3 regions of the Musicola paradisiaca NCPPB 2511 genome follow, and region 2 is predicted to be linked to each of the others. Evidence: predicted binding sites of a transcription regulator. Region 2 holds the regulator's gene; each other region holds the start of a gene.
The links. The regulator sigma-54, encoded in region 2, starts transcription at its own class of promoters, with help from an activator protein. The targets are predictions, from matches to a motif close to GTTGGCACANNTTTCGCTNT.
Positions count from the first base shown of each region.

Region 1: the regulator sigma-54 is predicted to act here: its motif matches at 2,262-2,281, upstream of DPA2511_RS04635 (gamma-glutamyltransferase family protein).
Region 3: the regulator sigma-54 is predicted to act here: its motif matches at 4,311-4,330, upstream of glnK (P-II family nitrogen regulator).

Region 1 covers NZ_CM001857.1:1,012,462-1,022,157, reverse strand. The annotation lists gene DPA2511_RS04650 (amino acid ABC transporter permease) at 1-265, opposite strand, end outside; gene DPA2511_RS04645 (transporter substrate-binding domain-containing protein) at 275-1,066, opposite strand; gene DPA2511_RS04640 (MurR/RpiR family transcriptional regulator) at 1,340-2,179, opposite strand; gene DPA2511_RS04635 (gamma-glutamyltransferase family protein) at 2,343-3,932, shown strand; gene hpxX (oxalurate catabolism protein HpxX) at 3,997-4,194, shown strand; gene DPA2511_RS04625 (AtzE family amidohydrolase) at 4,191-5,600, shown strand; gene hpxZ (oxalurate catabolism protein HpxZ) at 5,600-5,980, shown strand; gene puuE (allantoinase PuuE) at 6,183-7,133, opposite strand; gene DPA2511_RS04610 (aspartate/glutamate racemase family protein) at 7,164-7,898, opposite strand; gene DPA2511_RS04605 (GntR family transcriptional regulator) at 7,898-8,620, opposite strand; gene DPA2511_RS04600 (NCS1 family nucleobase:cation symporter-1) at 8,775-9,696, shown strand, end outside.
Region 2 covers NZ_CM001857.1:4,210,839-4,220,534, forward strand. The annotation lists gene kdsC (3-deoxy-manno-octulosonate-8-phosphatase KdsC) at 1-336, shown strand, start outside; gene lptC (LPS export ABC transporter periplasmic protein LptC) at 333-902, shown strand; gene lptA (lipopolysaccharide ABC transporter substrate-binding protein LptA) at 880-1,488, shown strand; gene lptB (LPS export ABC transporter ATP-binding protein) at 1,505-2,230, shown strand; gene rpoN (RNA polymerase factor sigma-54) at 2,279-3,715, shown strand; gene hpf (ribosome hibernation promoting factor) at 3,739-4,026, shown strand; gene ptsN (PTS IIA-like nitrogen regulatory protein PtsN) at 4,115-4,603, shown strand; gene rapZ (RNase adapter RapZ) at 4,748-5,602, shown strand; gene npr (PTS phosphocarrier protein NPr) at 5,599-5,871, shown strand; gene rnk (nucleoside diphosphate kinase regulator) at 6,034-6,444, shown strand; gene pmbA (metalloprotease PmbA) at 6,510-7,850, opposite strand; gene yjgA (ribosome biogenesis factor YjgA) at 8,114-8,665, shown strand; gene DPA2511_RS18830 (LysE family translocator) at 8,752-9,378, opposite strand; gene DPA2511_RS18835 (DUF1543 domain-containing protein) at 9,483-9,696, shown strand, end outside.
Region 3 covers NZ_CM001857.1:3,310,335-3,320,030, reverse strand. The annotation lists gene DPA2511_RS14745 (Lrp/AsnC family transcriptional regulator) at 1-462, shown strand; gene DPA2511_RS14740 (SmdA family multidrug ABC transporter permease/ATP-binding protein) at 544-2,313, shown strand; gene DPA2511_RS14735 (SmdB family multidrug efflux ABC transporter permease/ATP-binding protein) at 2,310-4,094, shown strand; gene glnK (P-II family nitrogen regulator) at 4,399-4,737, shown strand; gene amtB (ammonium transporter AmtB) at 4,780-6,072, shown strand; gene DPA2511_RS14720 (IS4 family transposase) at 6,215-7,537, shown strand; gene DPA2511_RS14715 (cytochrome C assembly family protein) at 7,584-8,378, opposite strand; gene ffh (signal recognition particle protein) at 8,545-9,696, shown strand, end outside.

The DNA.
Region 1 (9,696 bases), 1.4 Mb from region 2:
CATTGAGCTTCAGCCCCAGCCCCGGCAGGCCGAATACGATGAAAAATAGCTGCACCACAAACGGCGTATTGCGGATCAGCTCGACATACCAGCCCCACAGGCGGCTTATCAGCGTCGGCCTGCCGCTGCGTAGCGCGGCGCCCAACACGCCGATGGCCACGCCGCCGAGGGTCGCCATGACGGTCAGCTCAATCGTGACCCATAGCCCGGCGAGTAATTCCGGCCAGTACGGCCACAATGCCGCGAAATGAAGCTGGTATGTCATAGCTTGTCCTTACGATCCCAGATTGGCCGGCAGCGGCGCCTTCAGCCATTTTTCGGACAGGCCGTTCAGCGTGTTGTCCTTGATGGCTTTCTCAATCAGCGCATTCACTTTGGCCTTCAGCGCCGGTTCATCCTTCTTCAGGCCGATAAAGCAGGGGGAATCCTTGAGCATGAACTTCGCCACTGGCGCTTTGGTCGGGTTCTTTTCCGCGATGGCCGCCACCACCAGGTTGCCGGTGGCGATATACTGCACCTGGCCGGACAGATAGGCGGACAGCGTGGTGTTGTTGTCTTCATAGCGCTTGACGTCGGCCGTCTTCGGCGCGATGTCGGTCAACACCATGTCTTCCACCGCGCCGCGGGTCACACCGACGGTTTTACCCTGCAACGCATCCGGCGACGACACATCTCCCTCTTTCGGCCCGAAGACACCAAGGAAGAACGGCGCATAGGCGCGGCTGAAATCAATCACTTTCTCGCGCTCGGCATTTTTACCCAGGCTGGAGATCACCAGATCCACCTTGTCGGTTTGCAGGTAAGGCACGCGGTTGGCGCTGGTCACTGGCACCAGCTGCAACTTTAGTTTCATCTCGCCCGCCAGATAACGCGCCACGTCGATGTCATACCCTTGCGGTTGTAGATCGGTTCCCACCGAACCAAACGGCGGAAAATCCTGCGGCACCGCGACACGCAGCACGCCGCGCTGCTGAATATCCTGCAATTGATCCGCCATGGCGCTTCCCGCCTGCATGATCAACAGTGCCGCACCCGCCATTGCCAAAAGACCTTTTTTGAAATTCATTGCGTTGCCCCCGGTTACGATAGATTGAAACTAAAGATTCTTACATGCAATTACTGAAACCAATGTTCCAGAAATAAAAGCAAGATATGTGCCAGCTATAAAAACGTAAAGGAAGCAAGAGAGAGGGGAATTAACACGCAAAACCCGCCGTTGTAGCACGCAGAATTCACGACGAAAAAGTCAAAAAGCCACCGCGAAAACGCACATCGGGAGGGCACAGCCACGAGAATGAATTGAACCAAGATAGTGCAAAGGCACCAGTCCGGTGCCCCATTACCGCTGTTCCAACTCTTCCAGTTGCTGATACAGATCGGCGATCTGGTGAATGCGCAGCCGCCCCTCCGCCAGCATCTGGTGCAGCAATGCATTGCTGATCAAATTGACCAGACTCATGGCGGCGGCATAGCTGTCAAAGGCGGAAACGCTGTCCAACGGCGCGCTCAGCGTCCAGTTCGCCAGCGGCGGCAATAGGTGCGCCTGCGGCTCGCACAGCAGCAATACCGGTACCTGACGTTGCTGCAATTGCTGCAACAGTGGATGCATCAGCCGCGGACGACGGCGAAACGCCACCGCCACCACCACATCCTGCGCATCCAGATCCGCCAACTCTTCCGACAGCGTCTGCCCCGGCTGGGCCAGCAGCGCCACCTGCGGCCGAATCTGCAGCAACTGCTGGCGCAGATGCAACGCCACCGGATAACTGTTGCGCAGCCCGAGAATACACACGCGCCGCGCCTGTTGCAGCGCGGCGATCAGCGCGCCGAACTGTTGCGGATCGATCTGGTTGACCCACTGGGTCAGGTTGGCCATTTCCTGCTTGTAATGACGCGCCAACAGCGTGTTGCCCTGCACCGCATCACGGTTGTCCGTCAACGGCATTCCGCTTTGGCGCAGGGTGCGCAGCTCATCGCGCATTTCCCGGTAACTGGGGTATCCCAGACGGCGGAACAGGCGGCTGACCGTGGCCTTGGATACCCCGCTCAACCGCGCCAGCTCGGCGCTGTTGTAGCTAATCAAGTCATCCAGATGATCGAAGATAAACTCCGCCACCCGCTGTTCCTGGGGAGAAAGCGCGCTGTACTGGCTGCGTAGCCGTTCATCGATCTGTTTCATGCCTGCCTCTGCAACTTTTGTTTCATACTATCAACACCGCAGCACCTTACCATATACCGGCAGGCCGACGGCAAGCGGAAAAGATGGAACGGCTTTTGCTTAACATCGACCATTTCGAGCCGAACACCCTACCGGTATCCCGACCACACGGAGAATCATTCACATGATGCAGAGCAACATCGCCCCCTCGGGCATGGCCGTGACCCCGCATCACCTCGCCAGCGCCAGCGCCCAGCGCATTCTGCGCGCCGGGGGTAACGCCATTGAGGCGATGGTGGCTGCGGCGGCGACCATCGCCGTCGTTTACCCGCACATGAACAGCCTCGGCGGCGACGGCTTCTGGTTGATCGTGCCGCCGGAAGGCGAGCCCATCGCCATTGACGCCAGCGGCGCCGCCGGTTCGCTGGCTACGCGCCAGCGCTACGCCGGACACGCCCGCATTCCGCATCGCGGCGCGCAGGCGGCGTTGACCGTCGCCGGTACTGTCAGTGGCTGGCAGGAGGCGCTGGCCTGCGCCGCCGAACTGGGCGGAAACCGCCCGCTGCCGCTCTCGACGTTATTGGAAGATGCCATCGGCTATGCCGCCGACGGCATCCCGGTCACTCAGTCGCAGGAAGATTCGCTCACCAGCCGCCATGACGAGCTGTGCGATTTTGCCGAATTCAGCCGGGTGTTTATGCCGCAGGGGCAGATACCCCGCACCGGCAGCCGCTTTATCCAGTCCGACCTGGCCGCTACGCTGCGGCAACTGGCAGACGACGGGCTCGACAGTTTCTACCGCGGCACGCTGGCGGAGCGGATGGCCCGGCAGATGGCCGCGCTGGACATGCCGCTCACGCTCGATGATCTGGCGGCGCACCGCGCCCGCCGTACCGTACCGCTCACACTCGCGCACAGCCGGGGCGAGGTGTTCAATCTGGCGCCGCCGACCCAGGGGCTGGTCTCGCTGGCGATCCTCGGCATCACCGATCGGCTGGGCATGGAAGATCTGAGCGACAGCCAGACCATCCACCGCCTTGTGGAAGCCACCAAGCTGGCGTTTCGGCTGCGCGATCGCTACATCACCGATCCGCGCTTGATCGACCAGAACATGCAGGATCTGCTGAGCAGTCAGCACCTTGATGAACTGGCCGGTAACGTCGATACCCGCTGTGCGTCGTCCTGGGGAGAAGGCAAAGGCCCCGGCGATACCGTGTGGCTCGGCACCTGCGACCGCAACGGGTTGGCGGTGTCCTTCATCCAGAGCATCTACCACGAATTCGGCAGCGGCGTGATCCTGCCGGGCACCGGCGTGCTGTGGCAGAACCGCGGCGCCTCTTTCAGCCTGGATCCGCACCACCTGCTGGCGCTGGCGCCGGGGAAACAACCGTTCCACACCTTAAACCCGGCGGCGGCGCGGCTATCCGACGGACGCACGCTGGTCTACGGCTCGATGGGCGGCGACGGCCAGCCCCAGACGCAGGCGGCGCTGTTTACCCGCCACGTCATCCAGCGCATGCCGCTACAACAGGCGATCACCGCACCGCGCTGGCTGCTGGGGCGAACCTGGGGCCAGGCCACCGATACGCTCAAACTGGAAGATCGCTTCCAGCCGGCCACGGTGCAGGCGCTACGCGGGCTGGGGCACGATGTGGAACTGCTCTCCGGTTTCAGTGAAACCGTCGGCCACGCCGGGGCCATCGTGCGCCACCCCAACGGCATGCTGGAAGGCGCGGCGGATCCGCGCAGCAACGGCAGCGCCGCCGGATTCTGACTGTTTGCGAACCCAGGAACGACGTGTAAACCCCAACATATTTTTTGAGTTAAGGAGTTATGCCATGAATACGCAGGCCCTCGACAACGCGGCGCTCGCCGCCTATCTGCAACAAATGGAAACCCTGCTGGGGTTGGATCTGGATGACGTCCGCCGCCAGGAATTGCAGTTGCAGTTCAGCCGTATCGCCACGATGGCGCAACCGTTGATGGCCTACCCGCTGGAAACGCGGCAGGAAGTGGCGGGAGTGTACCGGCCATGAACCTGACTCAGCTCTCCATCCGCACCCTGCAAAACGAGGTGGCGCAGGGGCACCTGTCCGCCGTCGACATCGCGCAGCATACGCTGGCGCAGATCGAACGCTTGAATCCGCTGCTTAACGCCTACACCCGTCTGACCCATGAACGGATGCTGGCGGAAGCCGCCGCCATCGACGAACAGCAACGGACGGGGCAACAACTGCCGCCGCTGGCCGCCGTGCCCTATGCGGTCAAAAACCTGTTCGATGTGGCGGGTGAAACCACACTGGCGGGGGCGCGCCTCTATAGCCGGAACCCGCCCGCCGCGCAGGACGCCTTCGCCGTGGAACAACTTCGCCGCTCGGGCGCGTTGCTGAGCGGCCTGCTGAACATGGACGCTTATGCTTATGGCTTCACCACCGAAAACAGCCACTACGGCCCGACGCGCAACCCGCACGATCCCAGCCGCATCGCCGGTGGTTCGTCCGGCGGTTCCGCCGCCGCCGTCGCCGCCGGGCTGGTGAGCTTCTCACTCGGCAGCGACACCAATGGCTCGATCCGCGTGCCCGCGTCGCTGTGCGGCATCTTTGGCCTGAAACCCACCTTCGGCCGCCTGTCGCGCCACGGCACGCAGCCGTTTGTCGGCAGTCTGGATCACATCGGCCCGCTGGCTCGCACCACCGAGGATCTGGCCTGTGTGTTTGATGCCCTGCAAGGGCGTGATCTTGCCGATCGTTTTCAGGTGGCACAGCCGGCTATCGCCGCCGTCGATGCATTAGCGGACGACACGCCGCTGCGCTGCCGCGTACTGGGCGGCTATTTCGCCGACGGGTGCGACGAACACGCCGCCGATGCGGTACGCCGGGTGGCGACCGCGCTGGCGGCGGACGACGACTGCGACTTGCCGGATGCCGGACTGGCGCGCACCGCCGCGTTTTTGCTCTCCGCCAGTGAAGGCGGCAATCTGTATCTGCCCGCCCTGCGCGCCACGCCGGAGCTGTTTGAACCGCTATCCCGCGAGCGCCTGCTGGCCGGCGCCATGATCCCGGCAGCCTGGTACCTACAGGCCCAGCGCTTCCGTGATCATTTCCGTCGTCAGGCGATGGCGCTGTTCGCCGATACCGATCTGCTGATCGCCCCGGCGACCCCTTGCAGCGCCACGCTGATCGGCCAGGAAACCATGCGCATCAACGGCGCCGACCTGCCGATCCGCGCCAGCATGGGCATGCTGACCCAGCCGATTTCGTTTGTCGGCCTGCCGGTGGTCACGGTGCCGCTCACCGCCGCCCACGGGTTGCCGATCGGCGTTCAGCTGATCGCCGCGCCCTGGCGCGAAGATCTGGCGCTACAGGCCGCCTGGCGCCTGGAGCAACAAGGTATCGCGCAGGCATTGGCGCCTGCTCCCCTCAATCCGATGGAAAATCGCTGATGAGTATTGAAATCAACCTGCCCGAGGTCTTGGACGACGTTACCGCCGCCTTTTATCGCTACGAACAAGCGTTGACCGGCAATGATATCGAGGTGCTGGACGAACTGTTTTGGCACGACGCGCGCACTGTGCGCTACGGCGCATCGGAAAACCTGTACGGCATCGAACAGATCCGGGAATTCCGCGCCGCCCGGCCGTCAAGCGGGCTGGATCGCCAAGTGCAAAATACGGTGATCACCACCTACGGCCGCGACATGGCGGTGGCCAGCACCGAGTTTCGCCGCGCGGGCACGGAAAAGATCGGCCGCCAGATGCAGACCTGGCTGCGCACCGAACAAGGCTGGCGCATCGTCGCCGCTCACGTCAGCCTGATGGTCTGACGGGAACACACCGGCGTCGCACTTTCAGCAACGGTGTTGACCGCACGGGCAATGCGAGAAGCCGGCACGATGCCGCACTGAGCAAGGAAGGACGCACCGCACTGTGGACGAAAGGCGCACCCTATTGTGCGAAGAAAGGCGCGCCGGGTGATATGCCCGGCAGTCATCGGCGACGCCAACGCGCCGCATGGGCAGGGGAAAATCAGGCGCCGCGATACGGGTGTTCCCGATACCAGTGCTCGGCGATCTCCTGACGACGACACACCCACACCCGATCGTGTTGCTGGATGTAGTCGAGGAAGCGCTGCAACGCCCGGAAACGTCCCGGCCGCCCCAACAAACGGCAATGCATGCCCACCGACATCATTTTCGGCGCGTTTTCGCCCTCGGCGTACAGCACATCAAAACTGTCTTTCAGGTAGGTGAAGAACTGATCGCCGCTGTTGAAGCCCTGCGGCGCGGCGAAGCGCATATCGTTGGTTTCCAGGGTATAGGGGATGATCAAGTGCGGGCGCAACGCGCCGTCCGATAGTTGCACCGGCATCCAGAACGGCAAGTCGTCGCCGTAATAGTCGCTGTCGTACAGAAAGCCGCCGTGCTCCAGCACCAACTGCCGGGTATGCGGGCTGTCGCGCCCGGTATACCACCCTAACGGCGGCCGGCCGAACAGCGCGGTCTGCACCTCCACCGCCCGGCGCAAATGCTGGCGCTCCGTTTCCACATCCATTTCCTGGTAGTGGATCCAGCGCCAGCCGTGGCTGACCACATCGTAGTCCACCTCACGGATCGCCGCCGTCACCGCCGGATTGCGCGCCAGCGCCATGGCGACGCCGAATACCGTCAGCGGCAGGCCCCGGCGCTGAAACTCCTGATGGATACGCCAGAAACCGGCGCGGGAGCCGTACTCGTAAAGCGAATCCATCGACATATGCCGCGCGGGATAACTGGCGGCGCCGATAATATCCGACAGGAACTGTTCGGATCCCGCGTCGCCGTGCAGCACGTTATTTTCCGCGCCTTCTTCATAATTCAGCACGAATTGTACTGCGATGCGTGCGCGCCCCGGCCAGTTGGCGTGCGGCGGTTTGCCCGCATAGCCGATCAGATCACGCGGGTAATCCGGGTCAGGTCCCCAGTCTGCGAGGGTATTCATGGATACATCCTTCTTCATGCTTAGCGGGGATCAGCGCAGGTGGCTGAAGGCGCCGGTCAAGGGTTTATCCAGCGGATAGTCGAGATCGCCGTGCTTGCTGGTGGAAAGCCCAAGCCCCGCCAGCGCTTCCACCATTTTGACCGCCGCGCTGACGCCGTCGATCACCGGCATGTCCAGCTCCCGCGTCAGCGTCTGCGCCAGATCCGCCATGCCGCCGCAGCCCAGGACGATCGCGCCGCAGCCATCCTGACGCCGGGCCTGGATACACTGCTCCCGTACTTTGTGCTGCGCCATGCCGTGCGGATCCTCCAGCGCCTGTACCGGCAGGTCGATCGCGTGCAACGCCGCGCAATGGTGTTCAAAACCGTAGCGTTGCAGCAAATGCCGGGCGATCACCAACGTGCGCGGCAGCGTGGTGATAATGGAAAAACGTGTCGCCACCAGCGTCGCCATATGCATCGCCGCCTCGGCGATACCGACCACCGGCGCACGCGCCAGTTCCCGCGCCGCCAGCAGACCCGGATCGCCGAAGCAGGCGATGATGTGCCCGTCGACGCCCTGTGCCTTGCCGAGGCGTACCTGCTCCAGCACGCCCAGCGTCGCCACCGCTTCATCAAAATGCCCTTCGATGGAAGGCACCCCCTGCGACGGGCAAACCGCCGCGATTTCAGTGCCCGGCGCTGCCGCCCGTCGCGCCGCGCCGGCGATGGTGTCGGTCATCGCCTGGCTGGTGTTGGGGTTAATCACCTGGATCACGCAGGCCATCACGCTTTCTCCTCATTGAGATGCCCGAACAGACGATGAAAATCCGGCGCGACCTCTTCATCGCGATCGAAACGCAGGCTGGCGACGATCTCATCAAAATGCTGTTGCATCGCGGCGGTCAGCCCCGGTAGATCGCCGGCTCGCAGCAGCGCCAGCAGATCCTGATGATCATGGCAGCGACACCCCTGCTGCCACGGCGTACCGTAAGCGGCGATCACCAACGATGAACGCAGCGTCAATTGCGAAACCAGACCGGCGAGGACATGGTTGCCGGATAGGGCCTGCAGTTGAATATGAAATGCGGCGGAAAGACGGATCGCCTCGGCGCCGTTGTGATCCTGATGTGCTTTCTCCTCATCGGCGATCAACGACGCCAGACCAGCCAGATGGGTCGATTGACAGTGCGCCACCACCTGCGGCAGGTTGGCGCACTCCATCAGGCAGCGGGTCTGAAAGATATCGCGCGCTTCCTGCACGGTAGGCGTCGCCACCTGTGCACCACGTTTGGGCAGCAGGGTGATCACTTGCACAGTGGCAAGACGCTGTAGCACCTTGCGGATCCCGGTGCGGCTGACGCCGAACACGTCCGCCAGCGCCTCTTCCGGCAGCCGGGTGCCCGGCAATAAATGATGCTCTACGATGGCATTCAGCAACGCCTGATAGATAACCTCATCTTTTTGCTCAAAAAAGGTCTCCTTATCGAGACCGTAGGTATAGTTCATTACGTTATTCCGTTGTCACATCGTCAATAAATCGTATACATAAAAACAATACAATGTATACAAAAACCCATATTCTGGCCCAATTCCTGCAATACACCGCTTGCCTGTATCAACAATATTCCATTTCTCATCGCAGACAAGAGGAGCAGATTCCATGCCAGAAACGACAATCACAACCGGGAATAGCCCGGCGCATTACAGCCCCAGACTGTGTAATGAGGATCTGGCGCCAACGCGGGAACAGAACTGGTCTTGGTACAACATATTCTCGTTCTGGATGTCGGATGTGCACAGTATGGGCGGCTATGTGGTCGCCGCCAGTTTCTTCACGCTGGGGTTGGCCAGCTGGCAGGTGCTGCTATGCCTGCTGGCGGGCATCTGCATCGTGCAACTGTGCGCCAATCTGGTCGCCAAACCCAGCCAGATGAGCGGCGTACCCTATGCGGTGATCAGCCGTCAGGCCTTCGGCGTGTTCGGCGCCAATATTCCGGCGGTGATTCGCGGGTTGATCGCCTTCGCCTGGTACGGCATCCAGACTTATCTGGCCGCCAACGCGCTGATGCTGGTGGCGCTGAAGTTCTATCCCGCACTGACGCCGCTGACGCAGCCGCACTGGCTCGGGCTGTCCGCGCTGGGCTGGATCTGCTTCGGTATTATGTGGCTGTTGCAGGCGATGGTATTCTGGCACGGCATGAGCGCCATCAAGCGTTTTATCGATGTCGCCGGCCCGGCGGTTTATGTCGTCATGTTGGCATTGGCGGCATGGATTGTATACAAAACAGGGCTAAGCAGTATTTCATTCACGCTGGGCAGCAAGTCGCTCAGCGGCGGCGAACAGCTCTGGCAGATGATCACCGCCACCGCGCTGGTCGTTTCCTATTTCTCCGGGCCGTTGCTGAACTTCGGCGACTTTTCCCGCTACGCCAAAAACATGGGAGAAATTCGTCGCGGCAACCGCTGGGGGCTGCCGTTCAACTTTCTGCTGTTCTCCATCGTCACCGTGGTGATCGTCTCCGGCACCCAGTCGCTGTTCGGGCAGATGATGACCGATCCGATCGAGACCGTCAGCCGTGTCG
Region 2 (9,696 bases):
CGTTCGTCTCAGTTGCTGATCGATCGCTGCCAAACGCTGGGTATCACCCATCTTTATCAAGGACAATCCGATAAGCTTTTGGCCTTCCGCGAACTGTTGGATAAACTGTCGATCCAGGCCAGCCAGGTCGCCTATATCGGCGATGACCTGATCGACTGGCCGGTCATGGCCGAAGTGGGTCTAAGCGTAGCGGTTGCCGACGCTCACCCGCTGTTGCAGCCACGGGCTGATTATGTCACGCGCATCGCCGGTGGCCGCGGCGCGGTAAGAGAAATGTGCGACCTTATCCTACAGGCGCAGGATAAGCTTGATTTCGCCAAAGGGCTGTCGATATGAGTAATGTAAAACGCTGGCTGACGCTGTTGCTGGCATTGATCGCACTGGTGCTGATCGGGTTAAATCTGACCGACAGACAGGCCAGCACCGGCCCGGCGGAAGTACCCAGCAATGACCCTGCTTATACCATGCAGAAAAACATTACCGTGGTATATGACCCAACCGGAAAACTGAGCTACAAGCTGGTGGCGGAGAGTGCGGAACATTACAACGCCGACCAAAGCAGCCGCTTTACCTTGCCGGTGGCGACCATGTTCAACGAACTCGGGGTGGCGACCTGGTCGGTGCGTTCCGATCGCGCCACGCTGACAAAAGACCGGATGCTCTATCTTTACGGTCATGTGGAGGTCAACAGCCTCACCACTGATTCACAACTGGAACGTATCAAGACAGACAACGCCCAGGTCAACCTGATCACACAGGATGTCTCGTCGGATGATGAAGTCACCCTGTACGGCACTAACTTTACCTCTAACGGGCTGAAAATGCGTGGTAATCTGCGCAGCAAAACCGCTGAATTGATCGACAAGGTAAAATCTTATTATGAAATCCAACCTAAACAATAATGTGTTGCACAGCATCCTGGTCGCCAGCGCCCTGTTCGCCGTCAGCCTTCCGGCATTGGCGCTGACCGGCGATACCGATCAGCCCATCCATATCGATTCCGATCAGCAGGCGCTGGATATGCAGAGCAACGTGGTCACATTCACCGGCAACGTGATCGTGACCCAGGGTTCCATCAAGGTTCAGGCCGACAAAGTCGTGGTCACACGTCCGAACGGCCAGCAGGGCCATGAAATCATTGAAGGTTACGGCAACCCGGCGACCTTTTATCAGATGCAGGACAACGGTAAACCGGTAAAAGGACACGCGCAGAAAATGCGCTATGAACTGGACAAGCAGCTCGTCATTCTTACCGGCAACGCTTATCTGGAACAGCTTGACAGTAATGTCAAAGGCGATCGCATTACCTACCTGGTTCAACAACAACAGATGGAAGCCTTCAGCGACAAGGGTAAACGGGTAACTACCGTTCTGGTGCCGTCGCAATTGCAGGACAAGGGTACCCAGGCCAATCCGAATGGCGTTAAGCCTGCCGCAAGTCAGAGCAAACCCGGCGCCAGTCAGACCAAACCCGCCAAACAACAGTGAGTGACGCAAGTAACCCATGGCAACATTAATTGCAGAGAATCTGGCCAAAGCGTACAAGGGCCGCAAAGTGGTGGAAAACGTCAGCCTGAATGTGAATTCAGGCGAGATCGTCGGACTGCTGGGCCCTAACGGCGCGGGCAAAACCACTACGTTTTACATGGTCGTGGGGATCGTGCCGCGTGACGAAGGCCGCATCGTCATCGACGATGAAGACATCAGTCTGCTGCCGCTGCACGACCGCGCTCGCCGCGGCATCGGCTATCTGCCGCAGGAAGCGTCGATTTTCCGGCGATTAAGCGTCTACGACAACCTGATGGCCGTTCTGCAAATCCGCAAGGATCTGACCCGGGAGCAACAGCAGGATCGCGCCAACGAGCTTATGGACGAGTTTCATATTACTCACCTGCGCGATAATCTGGGACAATCACTGTCCGGCGGTGAACGGCGCCGAGTAGAAATCGCCCGAGCGCTGGCGGCCAACCCGAAATTCATTTTGCTGGACGAACCCTTTGCCGGCGTAGATCCCATTTCGGTCATCGATATCAAAAAAATCATCGAGCATCTGCGCGACAGCGGGCTAGGCGTGCTGATTACCGACCATAATGTTCGCGAGACGCTGGATGTCTGTGAACGTGCCTATATCGTCAGCCAGGGCCAGCTTATTGCCCATGGCTCACCAATAGATATACTGGCGAATGAACAAGTGAAACGGGTCTATCTGGGTGAAGGCTTCCGACTCTGATAAAACATTGTTTTTATTTATAATTAATAAAGGAAGTTAGCGCGAGTTATGAAGCAAGGTTTGCAACTCAGGCTTAGTCAGCAACTGGCTATGACACCGCAATTACAGCAGGCGATCCGTCTACTGCAATTGTCCACACTTGAACTCCAGCAGGAAATCCAACAGGCGCTGGAAAGCAACCCATTGCTGGAACAGGCTGACAACCATGAAGAAGTAGAAACGCAGGAAAGTAGCGACCACGAAACGCTGGACACCCGCGAAGCGCTGGAGCAGAAGGAAATGCCGGACGAGCTGCCGCTCGACGCCGCCTGGGATGAAATCTATACCGCAGGCACACCGTCCGGCACCAGTACCGATTATCGCGACGAAGAGCTGCCGGTCTATCAGGGCGAAACCACTCAGACGTTGCAGGATTATCTGATGTGGCAGGTGGAACTGACGCCGTTCTCCGATACCGATGCCGCCATTGCAACCTCAATCGTCGATGCAGTCGACAATACCGGCTATCTGACGGTTTCGCTGGAGGATATCCGCGACAGCATCGGCGACGACAGCCTCACGCTGGAAGAGGTGGAGGCCGTACTGAAACGAGTGCAGCGCTTCGATCCCGTCGGCGTCGGCGCCCGCGACCTGCGCGAATGCCTGCTGGTACAGTTATCCCAGTTTGATGAAAAAACCACGCCGCGGCTGGCCGAAGCCAGAATGATCGTCAGCGAATATCTGGATCTGCTGGCCAACCATGATTTCCGGATGCTGATCCGTTCCAGTCGAATGAAGGAAGAAACGCTGAAAGAAGCGTTGGCGCTGATCCAATCGCTCGACCCGCGCCCCGGCCAGTCCATCAATACCGGCGAATCGGAATACGTGATCCCGGATGTCCTGGTTCGCAAGATCCAAGGTCATTGGGCGGTGGAGCTGAATACCGACAGCGTGCCCAGACTACAGATCAACCAGCAGTACGCCGCACTCGGCAACAACGCCCGTAACGACAGTGACGGTCAGTTCATCCGCAGCCATTTGCAGGAAGCCCGCTGGCTGATCAAAAGCTTGGAAAGCCGCAACGACACGTTGCTGAAAGTCACCCGCTGCATCGTAGAACAGCAGCAGGCGTTTTTTGAACATGGCGAGGAATTCATGAAACCCATGGTACTGGCGGATATCGCTCAGGCCGTGGATATGCACGAGTCCACCATCTCCCGCGTGACAACCCAAAAATTTCTACATAGCCCGCGGGGCATTTTCGAATTGAAGTATTTTTTCTCCAGCCACGTCAACACCGACAGCGGCGGCGAAGCGTCATCCACCGCCATCCGTGCGCTGGTCAAGAAACTGATTGCAGCGGAAAACCCTGCAAAACCTCTGAGCGACAGCAAGCTGACCACCCTACTCTCCGAACAGGGCATTATCGTGGCGCGGCGCACTGTAGCAAAATATCGCGAGTCTTTATCCATCCCGCCGTCGAATCAACGTAAACAGCTGGTTTGACCCATACTGAGAAGGAAGACGATATGCAGCTGAACATTACCGGACACCATGTCGAAATTACTGACTCCATGCGCGAGTTCGTCACATCGAAATTCGCCAAACTTGAGCAATACTTTGATCGAATTAATCAGGTGTATGTGGTGTTGAAAGTGGAGAAAATCCAGCATATTGCCGACGCCACCATCCATGTGAACGGCGGCGAGCTGCATGCCACCTCAGAAGCGGAGGATATGTATGCCTCCATCGATCTGTTGATCGATAAGCTGGCAAGGCAGTTGAACAAGCATAAGGATAAACTGAAACAACACTGATTCTGCCACCTTCAGGCGTAGGGACGGCCGGGCCTGCCGCACGGCGGGCCGATAACCGGAGGCAAAAGTGTCATTAAGTGAAAGCAATATGAACAACGAGCCCGTTATTCAACTCAGCGCCGTACTCCGCAAAGAGTGTACCCGTAGCGCCGTTCACTGCCAGAGCAAAAAGCGCGCCCTGGAAATCATCAGTGAACTGGCTGCCAGGCAGCTCAATCTGCCGCCGCAAATGATCTTTGAATCCATCCTGACGCGGGAACGCATGGGCAGTACCGGTATTGGTAACGGTATCGCCATTCCACATGGAAAACTGGAAGACGAAAACACACTGGGGGCAGTAGGCGTCTTCATTCAGCTGGAACATCCAGTGGCGTTTGACGCCATCGACAATCAGCCCGTCGATCTGCTTTTTGCCTTGCTGGTTCCTGCTGAACAATGTAAAACCCATTTACATACCTTGTCCCTCGTTGCCAAGCGGCTGGCGGACAAATCTGTATGCCGTCGGCTACGCGCTGTGCAGAACGATGATGAGCTGTACCACATCATGACCGACCAGGATCTCGCCGATCACACCTGATGTGTTCGGATTCGGGTAGCAATTATCTCGGACGTCCCTGCGACCGGCGGACGCCCACTCGGAACCGGCAGAGCCGGATAACAAATACATGTGCTAACTGTGGCGGTGGACATTCACCATCCCGCTGCCCGGGGGAGTCGTCAGATGGTGCTGATGATTGTCAGTGGTCGTTCAGGTTCGGGAAAATCCGTGGCTCTACGTGCGCTGGAAGACATGGGATTCTACTGTGTGGACAACTTGCCGGTGGTGCTGCTGCCGGAGCTGGCGTGTACGCTGGCGGAGCGCAACATTTCCGCAGCGGTCAGTATCGATGTCCGCAATATGCCGGAAACGCCAGAAGTTCTGGAACAGGCGCTGACCAGATTGCCCCAGAGCTTTTCCCCGCAGTTGTTGTTCCTCGACGCCGATCGCAACACATTAATCCGCCGTTACAGCGACACGCGCCGGCTCCACCCGCTTTCCAGCAAAAACCTGTCGCTGGAAAGCGCCATTGATGAAGAAAATGATCTGCTGGAGCCGCTGCGTTCACGCGCCGATCTGATTATCGACACCTCGGAAATGTCAGTGCATGAGCTGGCGGAAATGCTACGGACGCGGCTGTTGGGCAAGCGCGAACGTGAACTGACCATGGTGTTCGAGTCCTTTGGCTACAAGCACGGCATTCCCATTGATGCGGACTATGTATTTGACGTGCGCTTCCTGCCCAACCCGCATTGGGATCCTAAACTGCGCCCCATGACCGGGCTGGACAAGCCGGTCGCTGCATTTCTGGATCGCCACACCGAGGTGCATAACTTCATCTATCAAACCCGCAGTTATCTCGAACTCTGGCTGCCGATGCTGGAAACCAATAACCGCAGCTATCTCACGGTGGCAATTGGTTGTACCGGCGGCAAACACCGTTCCGTCTACATTGCCGAACAATTGGCGGATTATTTCCGCTCCCGCGGCAAGAATGTGCAATCCCGCCATCGCACGCTGGAAAAACGCAAATCATGACCGTCAGGCAAACCGTTGAAGTCAAAAACCGCCTGGGCATGCACGCCAGGCCGGCCATGAAACTGTTCGAACTGGTGCAAAGTTTTGATGCCGAAGTGCTGTTGCGTAACGAAAGCGGTACCGAAGCCGACGCCAGCAGCGTCATCGCCATGTTAATGCTGGACTCCGCTAAAGGGCGTTACATTGAAGTGGAAGCCACCGGCCCAGACGAAGAACAAGCATTAGCGGCCGTCATTCAGCTGTTTGAGGCAGGGTTTGACGAAGATTAAGCTACCGTCACCCGATATAAGCAGCCGTTGTGGCTATTCGTGATCGAGATCTCTTCCTTTTTCTGCGACCAGCACCTAGCATCCGCTCATCACTGTTTTTTACATCCCCCCGCCATTCGTTGCGGGGGGATTGCTATTTGTCACAAACCGCTGGAGATAAACATGGATAAACCACACCTGACGATTAACGAGCTGGATGCCGAGCGCCTGGATGCGCTACTGGAACAATCCGCTTTTGCCGGTACCGACGTTGCGCAGGCACTGAATGCGGAGCTGGATCGGGCGCACATCGTCGCACCGGTTGAGATACCGCCCGATGTGGTCACCATGAACAGCCGGGTACGATTCCGGGATTTGTTGACGTGTGAAGAACACATCCGCACGCTGGTTTACCCGGCAACACTGAAGGATAGCAGCGAGCAGATTTCCGTGATGGCGCCGCTGGGAGCCGCCTTGTTGGGGATGCACGTCGGCAAGACCATCAACTGGCCGTTGCCGAACGGTGAAGAAACCCGGATTGAGGTCATGGAACTGCTGTACCAGCCGGAAGCGGCGGGTGAGTACCACCGCTGATAACAACGACATGCGCTAAACGACTGCCCGGAATATTCGGGCAGTCAATGTCGGTAAAAATGCCCTTAAACCCCGGCAATCTTCATCGATGGCAGCAATACCGATCCACACTGAATATTACTGCGCGTCTCGATGTCATCGCCGATAGTCGCGATATTATGCAGCATATCCTTGAGATTGCCGGCAATCGTGATCTCACTAACCGGATACTGGATTTCACCGTTTTCCACCCAGAACCCCGCCGCACCGCGCGAATAATCGCCAGTCACCATGCTGACGCCCTGCCCCATCAGTCCAGTCACCAGCAATCCGGTACCCATCTCTTTCAACATGCCGTCGACATTCAGCCCACGCCCGGCGATCCGCCAGTTGTGAATGCCGCCCGCGTGACCGGTGCTCTTCATACCCAGCTTCCGCCCGGCATAGCTGGTCAACAACCAGGTCTGCAATACGCCGTCCCGCACGATGTCGCGCGTCTCGGTACGTACCCCTTCGCTGTCGAACGGCGTGGAGGCCAACCCTTTACGCAAATGCGGCAGCTCCTGAATTGTCAGCCATTCCGGCAAAATCTGCTGTCCCAAGCTATCCAGCAGAAAGGTGGATTTGCGGTATACGCTGCTGCCGCTGATGGCGCCGACCAGATGGCCGAACAATCCGGTCGCCACTTCGGCGGCAAACATGACCGGCGCCTCCATCGTAGCCAGCTTGCGCGGCGCCAGACGAGCCAGCGTGCGGCGCGCGCACTCTTCGCCCACCCATTCCGGCGATTCGAGATCGCCGATTGCCCGGCCAATCGTATAGGCGTAATCGCGCTCCATGTCGCCATCCTGCTCCGCAATCACGCTGGCGGACATAGAATGGCGGCTGGAACAGTAGCTTTGCAGCATGCCATGACTGTTGCCGAACACCTTGATGCCATAGTGGCTGTTGAAACTACCGCCTTCGGTATTGGTGATGCGCTTATCCGCTTTCAACGCCGCCTGTTCAGCCCGGGCCGCCAGTTCAATGCCTCTGTCGGCATCCAGCTCCGCCGGGTGGAACAGATCCAAATCCGGCGCGTCAAAAGCCAGCAGTTCTTTATCCGCCGGGCCGGCAAACGGATCTTCCGAGGTATAACGGGCGATATCCAGCGCCGCCCGCACGGTACGAGCAATAGCGTCCGGGCTGATATCCGTGGAAGACGCACTGCCTTTACGCTGCTGATAGTAAACGGTGATACCCAGCGCACCATCACTGTTGAATTCGACGTTTTCAACTTCCCCATAGCGGGAACTGACGCTAATGCCCGTTGTTCTCGTCACAGCGACTTCCGCCGCATCGGAACCGGCGCTGGCCAGCTCCAGTGCCTGAGCCACCGCCTGCTCCAGCGCTTTGCGCTGTTCTGCAACCTGAGTGATTATTGTCATCGACTTTCCATCATGAGTAAGAAAACATTCAGATAACACAGGGTGGACGAACCCCGGCTACGCGCGTGCCGTCACCCTACCGCCGCCTGAAAAGAGGTAGCATAATGTCCTTGAGTCTAACAGGATCCGCAGACAATTTCGCAGAAAGCCCAGAACCTGATAGGATCAGCCTCTTTTTTACGACGGGTATTCCTGCCCGTCCCGCAACAGGCCGTCACGAGCGGCATTAAAACGCGCTCCCGGCGTTTTTTACGGAGTCACGCATGAACAAACATCCCGAAGACTGGCAGGACGAGATTCCGGACAGCAGCCAGAAAGATGAAGACGAAGAAATTATCTGGGTCAGCAAAAGCGAGATTAAACGCGATGCCGAAGCCCTGAAAGCGCTCGGTGCCGAGCTGGTCGAGTTGGGCAAAAACGCGCTGGAGCGCATTCCGCTGGATGAAGACCTGCGAGCCGCCATCGAGCTGGCGCAACGTATCAAGAAAGAAGGCCGCCGCCGCCAGCTACAACTGATTGGAAAGATGCTGCGTGCCCGCGATCCGGAGCCGATTCAGACCGCGCTGGATAAACTGCGCAACCGTCACAATCAACAAGTCTCGCTGTTCCACAAGCTGGAGCACATGCGCGATCGGCTGTTGGAACAGGGTGATGACGCCATCCCGGACGTACTGGCGCTTTATCCGCAAGCGGATCGCCAACAGCTACGTTCGCTGGTGCGTAATGCGCAAAAAGAGCAAGCGGCCAACAAGCCGCTCAAATCGGCCCGGCAGATTTTTCAATACCTGCGCGAACTGGCGGAAACGGAAGAATAAAAAAACCGGCGCGACCTGTGCCGCAAGACGTATGAACGTCGCCGCATGACATAAATGTTGGCCGCATTGAAGAGTGCGGCCAACGTTCATTTGGTGGACGCCACCAATGCCGAGCCGGCGAAGATAAACAGCGTGCCGGTCGCACGGTTGAACAGACGTAAACGCCGCGGGCTGGCGAATAGACTGGAAATGCGTTTGCCCATGCAGGCATAGGTGAACATCGTACTCACATCAATGACCACCCAGGTTACAGCCAGAATGGCAAACTGTATGGCCTGCGGCGCGCCGGTCTCAATAAAGTTAGGAAACAGCGCGGCGAAAAACAGAATATCCTTGGGATTGCTGATCCCAACCATAAAGCCACGGCGATACAGCATCCCAAGCCCTGGAGCCTCGTCCATCGTCTCGACGGACGATACCGGCGTTTCTGCCCGGGAACGCCAGGCGGCAATCCCCAACCAGACCAGATAAGCAGCGCCCACCACTTTCAACACCAGAAATGCCGTCGCCGATGCGGCAAGGATCGCGCCGAGCCCCAGCGCAGAAGCACTCATCAGGATCAGCGACGCGCTGGCGCCGCCTAACACGGTAGCCAATGCGCGACGGCGGCCATAGCGTAAACCGTGCGTCATACTCAGCAGGGCGGAAGGCCCCGGTACGGCAATCAGCGCCGCGATCACCCCGATGTAAACCAACCAAAGATGCAAAGTCATTATGGTGTATTCCGTTGATATCAATCTGTCATACAACAGGTTAAGGTGAATGCCTTCGTTATATAAAAAAGAAATAGCCATCTCTTCCGAGGAGTAATTATCGCATGACAACGCTATTTATGTACTATCTTGGCGGCGGTGCCAAAGGCGCCAACATTGAACTGCACGATGTCCAGTTCGTTGCCGCAGAAACGCCGGAAGAAGGGTTCCCCGCGCTAAAAGCCGGCTGGTTCGGCGACAAGAATCAGGTTCATGTCGACAGCTATACCCCGATAACCTGGGCCGATGGCTACGATATCACGCTCAGCCGCCAACCAT
Region 3 (9,696 bases), 900 kb from region 2:
ATGTTAGATAAAACTGACCGAATGTTGCTCTCTTTGCTGCAACGGGATTGTACGCTGTCGCTGCAGGCGTTGTCGGAAGCGGTGAACCTGACGTCGACGCCTTGTTGGAAGCGCCTAAAACGCTTGGAAGAAGAGGGCTATATCACCGCGCGCGTGGCATTGCTGGATAGTGACAAAGTGGGTTTGGGATTAACGGCGTTCGTGTTGCTGAAAACTCAGCACCATAACAGCACCTGGTATCGTGAGTTTTCCGGCTTCGTTTCGGAGATGCCGGAAGTGCTGACATTTTACCGTATGGCTGGCGAATACGATTACCTGATGCAGGTGCAGGTCGCCGATATGAAGAGTTACGACAATTTTTACAAACGGCTGGTGAATGGCATTCCGGGGTTGGTGGACGTCACCTCCAGCTTTGCCATGGAACGCATCAAGCATACGACGGCGTTACCGCTGCAGGTATAAAATTATCCGCTGTGTACTTCATGTATAATGTGCCGCTTGTTGCGCCACAACCTTGATCTTCAGCTATCGGACGACTATTGCGTGAGACTTTTTGTTCAATTGGGATGGTATTTTCGCCGCGAATGGAAGCGTTATCTGGGGGCGGTAATCCTGTTGATGGTGATCGCTATCCTGCAATTGCTGCCGCCGAAATTGGTCGGCGTTATCGTGGATGGCGTAACCCGCGACAATATGTCGGCATCGACGATATTGCGCTGGATAGGCGTGATGCTGGCGATCGCGGCGCTGATTTATTTGCTGCGTTATTTTTGGCGTATCTGGCTTTTCGGCGCGGCCTATCAACTTGCGGTCGAGCTGCGGCAAGGCTTCTATCAACAACTTAGCCGACAACACCCCGCTTTTTATCTGCGTCATCGCACTGGCGACCTTATCGCCCGCGCCACCAATGATGTCGATCGCGTTGTGTTTGCTGCCGGTGAGGGGGTGCTAACGCTGGTGGATTCGTTGGTGATGGGCTGTGCGGTGTTGGTGGTGATGTGTACCCAACTCAGTTGGCAACTGACGCTGCTGGCGCTGATCCCCATGCCGCTGATGGCGTTGGTGATCAAGCATTACGGCTCGCAGTTACATCAGCGTTTCAAGCTATCTCAGGCGGCGTTCTCATCGCTGAATGATCAGGCGCAGGAGAGTTTGACCAGTATCCGCATGATTAAGGCGTTTGGTCTGGAGGACTATCAGTCTCGCCGTTTTGCCGAGGTGGCGGCGGATGCCGGGGCCAAAAACATGCGAGTGGCGCAGGTTGATGCCCGTTTCGATCCGACAATTTACATTGCGGTGGCTATGTCCAATTTGCTGGCCGTGGGCGGAGGCAGTTGGATGGTTATTCACGGTTCTCTGACCTTGGGGGCATTAACCAGTTTTGTGATGTATCTGGGATTGATGATCTGGCCGATGTTGGCGTTGGCGTGGATGTTCAACATCGTTGAACGTGGTAGTGCTGCGTATAGCCGTATTCGTCATCTGTTGTCCGAAGAGTTGGTCGTGATGGATGGCGTGTGGGATCTACCGGAAACAGCCGGCCTGCTGACGGCTGATATCCGTTCATTTCATTACCCGCAAAGCTTGCCGTCGGTGCTCAATGACGTCAGCTTTACATTGGAACCAGGTAAAACCTTGGGGTTATGTGGGCCCACCGGCTCGGGGAAAAGTACCCTGCTGGCGCTGCTGTTGCGTCATTTTGACGTAGCGGAAGGGAAGATTGAATACCACCGCTTGCCGTTGCCCGACATCCGTTTGGATGTACTGCGCAGCCGGTTTGCCGTCGTAGGGCAAATGCCATTTCTTTTTTCAGATACGGTGGCGAACAACATCGCTCTGGGTCGTCCAGGGGCGACGTCGTTGCAGATTGAGGAAGCGGCTCGCCTGGCCAATGTGCATGACGACATTCTGCGTTTGCCTCAGGGGTATCAGACGGAAGTGGGGGAGCGCGGCGTGATGCTTTCCGGCGGGCAAAAACAACGTATAGCGATTGCCCGAGCGTTGCTGCTGGAGGCGGAAGTGCTGGTTTTGGATGATGCGTTATCGGCGGTCGATGGGCGAACCGAGCATCAGATATTGAGTAATCTGCGCCAATGGGGGCACAAACGGACGCTGATTATCAGCGCTCACCGTCTGTCCGCGTTGGCTGATGCCGATGAGATTCTGGTTTTACAGCAAGGCCATGTGGCACAGCGTGGTTCACATCAACAGCTTTCCCAATCGACTGGCTGGTATCGGGATATGTATCGTTACCAGCAACTGGAAGCTGCACTGGATGATGTGCCTGTAGAAGAAGAGGTACAAACAGCATGACGTCTTCCCGTTCATTATGGCCCACGCTGAAACGGTTGTTGGCATACGGTATACCGTGGCGTAAATCGCTTGGCGGGGGCGTGTTGTTGCTGTGGCTCGCGGCGGCGGCCGAGGTCTCTGGGCCTGCGCTGGTCAGTTATTTTATCGACCATGTGATCGCTCGGGGCGAGTTTCCTGTTCAACTGGCGCTCGGGTTGGCGGTAGGGTACGTGGCGCTTCAGGCGCTGGCTGCGCTGCTGCACTATGTACAGGCGCTGATGTTTAATCGGGTGGCGGTTGGTGTTGTGCAGCAATTGCGTACCGATGTGATGGATGCGGCGTTGCGGCAGCCGTTGGGAGTATTTGATACGCAACCCGTAGGGCAGTTGATTTCCCGAGTCACTAACGATACCGAAGTTGTCAGAGACCTGTACGTAATGGTGGTCGGCAGTGTGTTGCGAAGCACCGCGCTGATTGGCGCCATGCTGATAGCCATGTTCAGCCTCGATTGGCGTATGGCACTGGTATGTATGGCAATTTTCCCTGCGGTACTGGTCGTGATGGTGATCTATCAGCGCTACAGTACGCCGATTGTGCGCCAGGTCCGCAGTTATCTCGCTGATATTAATGATGGTTTTAATGAGGCCATTAATGGCATGAGCGTGATTCAGCAGTTCCGCCAACAGGGGAAGTTCGGCCGTGTGTTGAGTCAGGCCAGTTGGTCGCACTACGAGGCGCGAATGCAGACGCTGCGTCTGGATGGTTTTCTGCTCCGTCCGTTGCTTAGCTTGTTTTCCGCCATGGTACTTTGTGGGCTATTGATGTTGTTCGGTTTTAGCCCTGTCGGTACCGTCGGTGTGGGCGTGTTGTATGCGTTTATCAACTACCTTGGCCGTTTGAATGAGCCGCTTATCGAACTGACGACGCAACAGTCGATCCTGCAACAGGCGGTAGTCGCCGGCGAGCGGATCTTTGAGCTGATGGATGGTGAGCGTCAGCAGTACGGCGAAGACGCCAGGGCGCTGGCTAGCGGGCGCATCGGTATTAACGATGTCACGTTCTCCTACCGCGCCGGTAAACCTGTGCTGAGTCATATTTGCTTGCAGGTGCCTGATCGCGGTTTCATTGCATTGGTCGGCCATACCGGCAGCGGCAAGAGTACGTTGGCAAATTTGCTGATGGGGTATTACGTGCCGGACTGTGGTGATATCCAGCTTGACGGTCGGCCGTTGTCTTCGCTTTCCCATCAGGTTCTGCGTCAGGATGTGGCGATGGTTCAACAGGATCCCGTCGTTCTGGCCGATTCGATGTATGCCAATGTGACATTGGGGCGCGATATCAGTGAAGACGGTGTCTGGCACGCATTGGAAGCGGTGCAGTTGGCCGATTTGGTGAGAGCGATGCCTGAGGGAATTCACAGTCGTATTGGCGAACAAGGCAATAATCTGTCGGTTGGCCAGAAGCAATTGTTGGCGTTGGCCCGGGTTTTGGTGCAAACGCCGAGGATTCTGATTCTGGATGAGGCGACTGCGAATATTGATTCCGGTACTGAACAGGCTATCCAACGTGCTCTGCGCCTGGTGCGTGACCATACTACGTTGGTGGTGATCGCGCATCGTCTTTCCACTATCGTCGAGGCCGACAGCATTCTGGTGCTGCATCATGGCCGAACGGTAGAGCACGGCTCACATGAACAACTGCTGGCTCAGCAAGGCCGCTATTACCAGATGTATCAGCTGCAGCAGGCCGGACAACAGTTAGTGAGCGCAGATCTCTGTCGTACAGCAGGCATGGTGCCCTGAAGCACCATGAAATCGGGCATAACGTAACACTTCGCACCATAACTTGGCAGCCTGGTGCCCTTGCATTCATCGTGGTGCACTGAAAGCAGGCGCGATGCACTTTTTTTGTGCGCTTCGCGCTCCTGTTTTTCCCGTCATTGTCCATACTTTATACGGTCTATATCTTCTCACCCTTGAGACCGTCGCTTTTTTCTCGTTTTGACCAGATAAATCATTTATGGCACATGATTTGCTTTAGTGATCGCGTCGACATATTTGAGAGTGACGGGCGCAGGCCTGAACTTACATGGTTAGGGGGATGAGAATGAAACTGGTTACTGTCGTAATTAAACCGTTCAAGCTGGAAGATGTGCGTGAAGCGTTATCTTCTGTGGGCATCCAGGGGCTCACCGTCACTGAGGTGAAAGGGTTTGGACGCCAGAAAGGTCATGCTGAATTGTATCGTGGCGCGGAGTATAGCGTTAACTTTCTGCCCAAGGTGAAGATCGACATTGCTATTGCCGACGATCAACTGGACGAAGTTATCGATGTGATTAGCAAAGCTGCTTATACCGGAAAAATTGGCGACGGCAAGATTTTCGTTGCTGAATTGCAGCGTGTCATCCGTATTCGTACCGGTGAAACCGACGAAGCTGCATTATAAGAAACTGCCTGATTTAGCCTTTAAATAGGGATGAGTGAAAAAATGAAGAAACTTTCTTTGTCGTTAGGTCTTGGTGCTGCTGCCATGCTGCCAGCATGGGTGTTGGCCGATACGCCAGCACCTGTCGTTGATAAAGCGGATAATGCGTTTATGATGATTTGTACCGCTCTGGTGCTTTTCATGACAATTCCCGGCTTGGCGCTGTTTTACGGTGGTCTGATTCGTGGCAAAAACGTTTTGTCCATGTTGACTCAGATTTTTGTAGCGTTTGCGTTGGTCTGTATTCTGTGGGTGATTTACGGTTACAGCGTGGCTTTCAGTACCGGCAGCCCGTTCTTCGGCGGCCTGACTAACTTCATGCTGAACGGCATCACGATCAATTCCCTAAGCGGTACTTTCTACCAGTTTATCCATGTTGCCTATCAGGCTTCTTTCGCCTGCATTACCGTTGGCCTGGTTATTGGTGCCTTGGGTGAGCGCATCCGCTTCTCTGCGGTACTGATTTTCTCCACATTGTGGTTCACGCTGTCCTATCTGCCGATGACCCATATGGTTTGGGGCGGTGGTTATCTGGCTGCTGATGGCGCTCTGGACTTTGCGGGTGGTACCGTTGTACATATCAACGCCGCTGTTGCTGGTTTGGTTGGTGCGTTGTTGCTGGGCAAACGTGTCGGTTTCGGTAAAGAAGCGTTCAAGCCGCATAACTTGCCGATGGTGTTCTTGGGAACTGCGATTCTGTACATCGGTTGGTTTGGCTTTAATGCCGGTTCCGCCGCTGCGGCCAACAATATTGCCGGTCTGGCGTTTTTGACCACGGTAGTTGCGACTGCTGCTGCGATTCTGGCATGGGTTATCGGCGAGTGGGTTGCTCGTGGCAAACCCTCTCTGCTGGGGGCTTGCTCCGGTTGTATTGCCGGGCTGGTTGCCATTACTCCGGCTGCGGGTACTGTTGGGATTGGCGGTGCCATGATTATCGGTTTCGCGGGTGGTTTTGCCGGCCTATGGGGTGTCACCGTGCTGAAAAGATGGCTGCGTGTTGACGATCCTTGCGACGTGTTCGGTGTTCACGGTGTATGCGGTATCGTCGGCTGCTTGCTGACCGGTATTTTTACCTCCGCTTCTTTGGGCGGCATAGGTTATGCCGATGGCGTAACGATGGCGCATCAATTCTGGGTTCAGCTGTTCAGTGTTATCGTCGCCATTGTGTGGTCCGGCGTTGCAGCTTTCATCTCTTTCAAAATTGCTGATATCGCCGTTGGTCTGCGTGTACCTGAAGAACAGGAACGCGAAGGTCTGGACGTCAACAGCCATGGCGAAAATGCTTACAACCAGTAATCCTCTTCTGGATGGCGCCGGCAACGGCGCATAATGACAATAAAAAAACACCCGTTGGGTTAATGCCGATCGTTTAAGGATCGGTTGACCGATCCGGTGGCTGATGTAAAAAGGGTTCATGTCTTCACATGGACCCTTTTTAATGGAACTTTCACAGGCCCTCGGCATTATCAATCTTACCGCTCCCGATGAAGTTCAGAGTCTTGCCGACCTCCTTTCCCCCGACCTTATTCAGCAGGCCTTTACCCTCACGGATACCGTGACGCTACGTAAGCGTAAGCTTCCCCTCGAATCCATGGTCTGGCTGGTTATAGGTATGGCTATTTTCAACAACAAGCCTGTGTCCCATATCGTCAATCTGATGGACATCGCTGACCGGACTGGCAGACCTTTTACCGCACCCAGCTCCGTCATTGCCCGCCGCAAAACGCTGGGTGAGGATGCCATTAGAGTGCTGTTCGAACTGACACAACAGCACTGGCATGAGGGAGCCCGGCATCCGCTCTGGAACGGGCTGACGCTGAACGCCGTTGATGGCGTGGTCTGGCGAACGCCCGACACACCGGAAAATGCCGCTGCCTTCGCGAAAGCGGAAAATCAGTACGGTGAAAAAGGCTTCCCGCAGGTCCGCATGGTGTGTCTGATGGAACTGAGCAGTCACCTGCTGCGCGCCAGCGTGATGGGCCGGTATGACGTTAATGAGATGCGGCTGGCGGCAGGACTGGCAAAGCAGGCACCGGATAATAGCGTGACGTTGTTCGACAGGGGCTTCTGGTCAACAGGCCTGCTACATGACTGGCACAGGGCAGGTGAGAACCGCCACTGGTTGTTGCCGCTGAAAAAGGGCACGCAGTATGAGGTGATACGCAGACTGGGCAGGCAGGATGAACTGATAACGCTGAAAACCTCGCCACAGGCAAGAAAACAGTGGGAAGGTCTGCCGGATGAGCTCACTGTCCGGTTAATCAGCAGGAAGGTTAACGGTGTGGAACGTCAGGTTGTCACCTCGATGACGGACGCGATGCGTTACCCGGCGGCAGACATAGCAGAACGCTACAAACACCGGTGGGAAATCGAACTGGGGTATCGTGAGGCGAAGCAGTTCCTGTGCGGCAACCGTTGGACGCTGAGAAGTAAATTACCGGAGATGGTGAGACAGGAGCTGTGGGGGAGACTACTGACATACAACCTGGTGCGGTATCAGATGGTGAAAATGGCGTTCAGCCTGAAAGGAGATTATCTGCCGTATCAGCTGAGCTTCAGTGGTTCGGTGGCAGAAATAATGCGGCTGTTAATCGGGCTGCCATGGTCCTCACCGGGGGCAGTGCCGGGACACCTGAAGCACTTCTACAGCAATGCCGCGATGCTGAAACTGCCGCCGAGACGGGAGCGGGAGTATGAAAGAGAAGTGAGGCAAAAAAAGCCCAAATACCCTTTTAAAAACAATGCCAGTCACCTTAAGTGACTGGCATTAGAGCTAAGGCTCTCTTTTTTATTATCGGAAACTCATATCAGGCGGCGAGAAAATTTTGAATAACCCTGCTGCCGAAATAGGCCAATGTCAGCATCAATGCACCAATCAGATTGAACCATACGACGCGGCGTCCGCGCCATCCTTCATGATAGTGTCCCCATAGCAGCAGGATGTAGACAAACCACGCCAATAGAGAAAACAGCGCTTTGTGCAAATTCTCTTTATTCGTGATCAGATCGTTCATATAAACCATGCCGGTACAGAGCGTCAGCGTCAGCAAGATGACGCCGACTTGAGTGATATGAAACATCTTTCTCTCAATACCCAATAACGGTGGCATGTCCGCTGCAAAATTCAGACGCTTGGTTTTTAACATATAATCGAGCAGCGCGAGCTGTAATGCATACAATGCTGCGATCAGCAATGTCGCATAGGCAAACAGCGCCAGACCAATGTGGATCATAAGGCCGGGCGTGGCTTCCAGGTGTGTAATGAATTCGCCGGGAATAAAACTAGCGAATGCCAGATTGATAAAGGCAAAGGTATACACAATGGGCAATAGAAACCAGCCGCGGTTGCGGGAGGCGACGATGGTCATTACGGCGCAGATGATGAGGCTAATCAACGACCCGATATTCAACAAGCTGAGATTCTGCCCGGTATACACATCAAAGATACGTTGATACAACGCAACGGCATGGCTGATTAGAGCGAGTATGGCCGATACCACAGCCAGACGGCGGTAGGCTCCGTTTTTCCGTACAATACTGGGAATGATGAGTCCCAGACTGACGAAATAAGCCACCAAGGCGACAATCGCGAACACAGACATGGCGGTTTTTAATGTTAACTGAGTAAAATGGAGGGTCAGTATAGCCTTAGTCGTTACGGGCACCAACCGGTATCCACACACAGCAGAGACAGTGTGGCTTTCGTGTTATACTCCACCCCATTTATTTATGTCGCGATGGCGGCCTCTTTCACATTGAGCATGAGATATGTTTGAGAATTTAACCGATCGATTATCGCGCACGCTGCGCAACATCAGCGGCCGGGGGCGGCTGACGGATGACAATATTAAGGACACGCTGCGCGAGGTCCGTATGGCATTGCTGGAAGCGGATGTGGCATTGCCGGTGGTACGGGAATTCATCAACCGGGTGAAAGAGCGCGCCGTAGGTCATGACGTCAATAAAAGCCTGACTCCAGGGCAAGAGTTCGTGCGTATCGTCCAGAATGAACTGGTTGCCGCTATGGGGGAAGAAAATCAAGCGCTGAATTTGGCGGCGCAGCCGCCGGCGGTGGTGTTGATGGCCGGTCTGCAAGGGGCCGGTAAAACCACTAGTGTGGCGAAGTTGGGTAAGTTTCTGCGCGAGAAACAGAAGAAGAAAGTGTTGGTCGTCTCTGCGGACGTCTATCGCCCAGCGGCGATTCGTCAATTGGAGACACTGGCCGAATCCGTTGGCGTAGATTTTTTCCCTTCGGATGTTAGCGAAAAACCGGTGAATATCGTCGGCCAGGCTCTGCAGCATGCCAAATTGAAGTTTTATGACGTCCTTCTGGTGGATACCGCAGGGCGTCTGCATGTCGATGACGCCATGATGGATGAGATCCGCCAGGTTCATGCGGCGATTAACCCGGTTGAAACCTTGTTTGTCGTGGACGCCATGACCGGCCAGGATGCGGCCAATACTGCCAAAGCCTTTAATGAAGCGTTACCTTTGACCGGGGTCATTCTGACTAAAATCGACGGCGATGCCCGGGGCGGGGCAGCATTGTCTATCCGGCATATCACTGGAAAACCGATTAAATTCCTTGGCGTTGGTGAGAAAACCGATGCGCTAGAGCCTTTTCATCCTGATCGTATTGCTTCCCGTATTCTTGGCATGGGGGATGTGCTCTCCCTGATTGAGGAACTGGAGAGCAAAGTTGATCGTTCCCAGGCCGAGAAGCTGGCAAAGAAACTGAAGAAGGGTGATGGTTTCGATTTGACCGATTTTCTTGAGCAGCTTCGACAGATGCGCAATATGGGTGGAATGGCGAGCATGATGAGTAAGCTGCCGGGAATGGGACAAGTTCCCGACAACGTCAAATCTCAGATGGATGACAAAGTTCTGGTACGGATGGAAGCTATTATTAGCTCCATGACA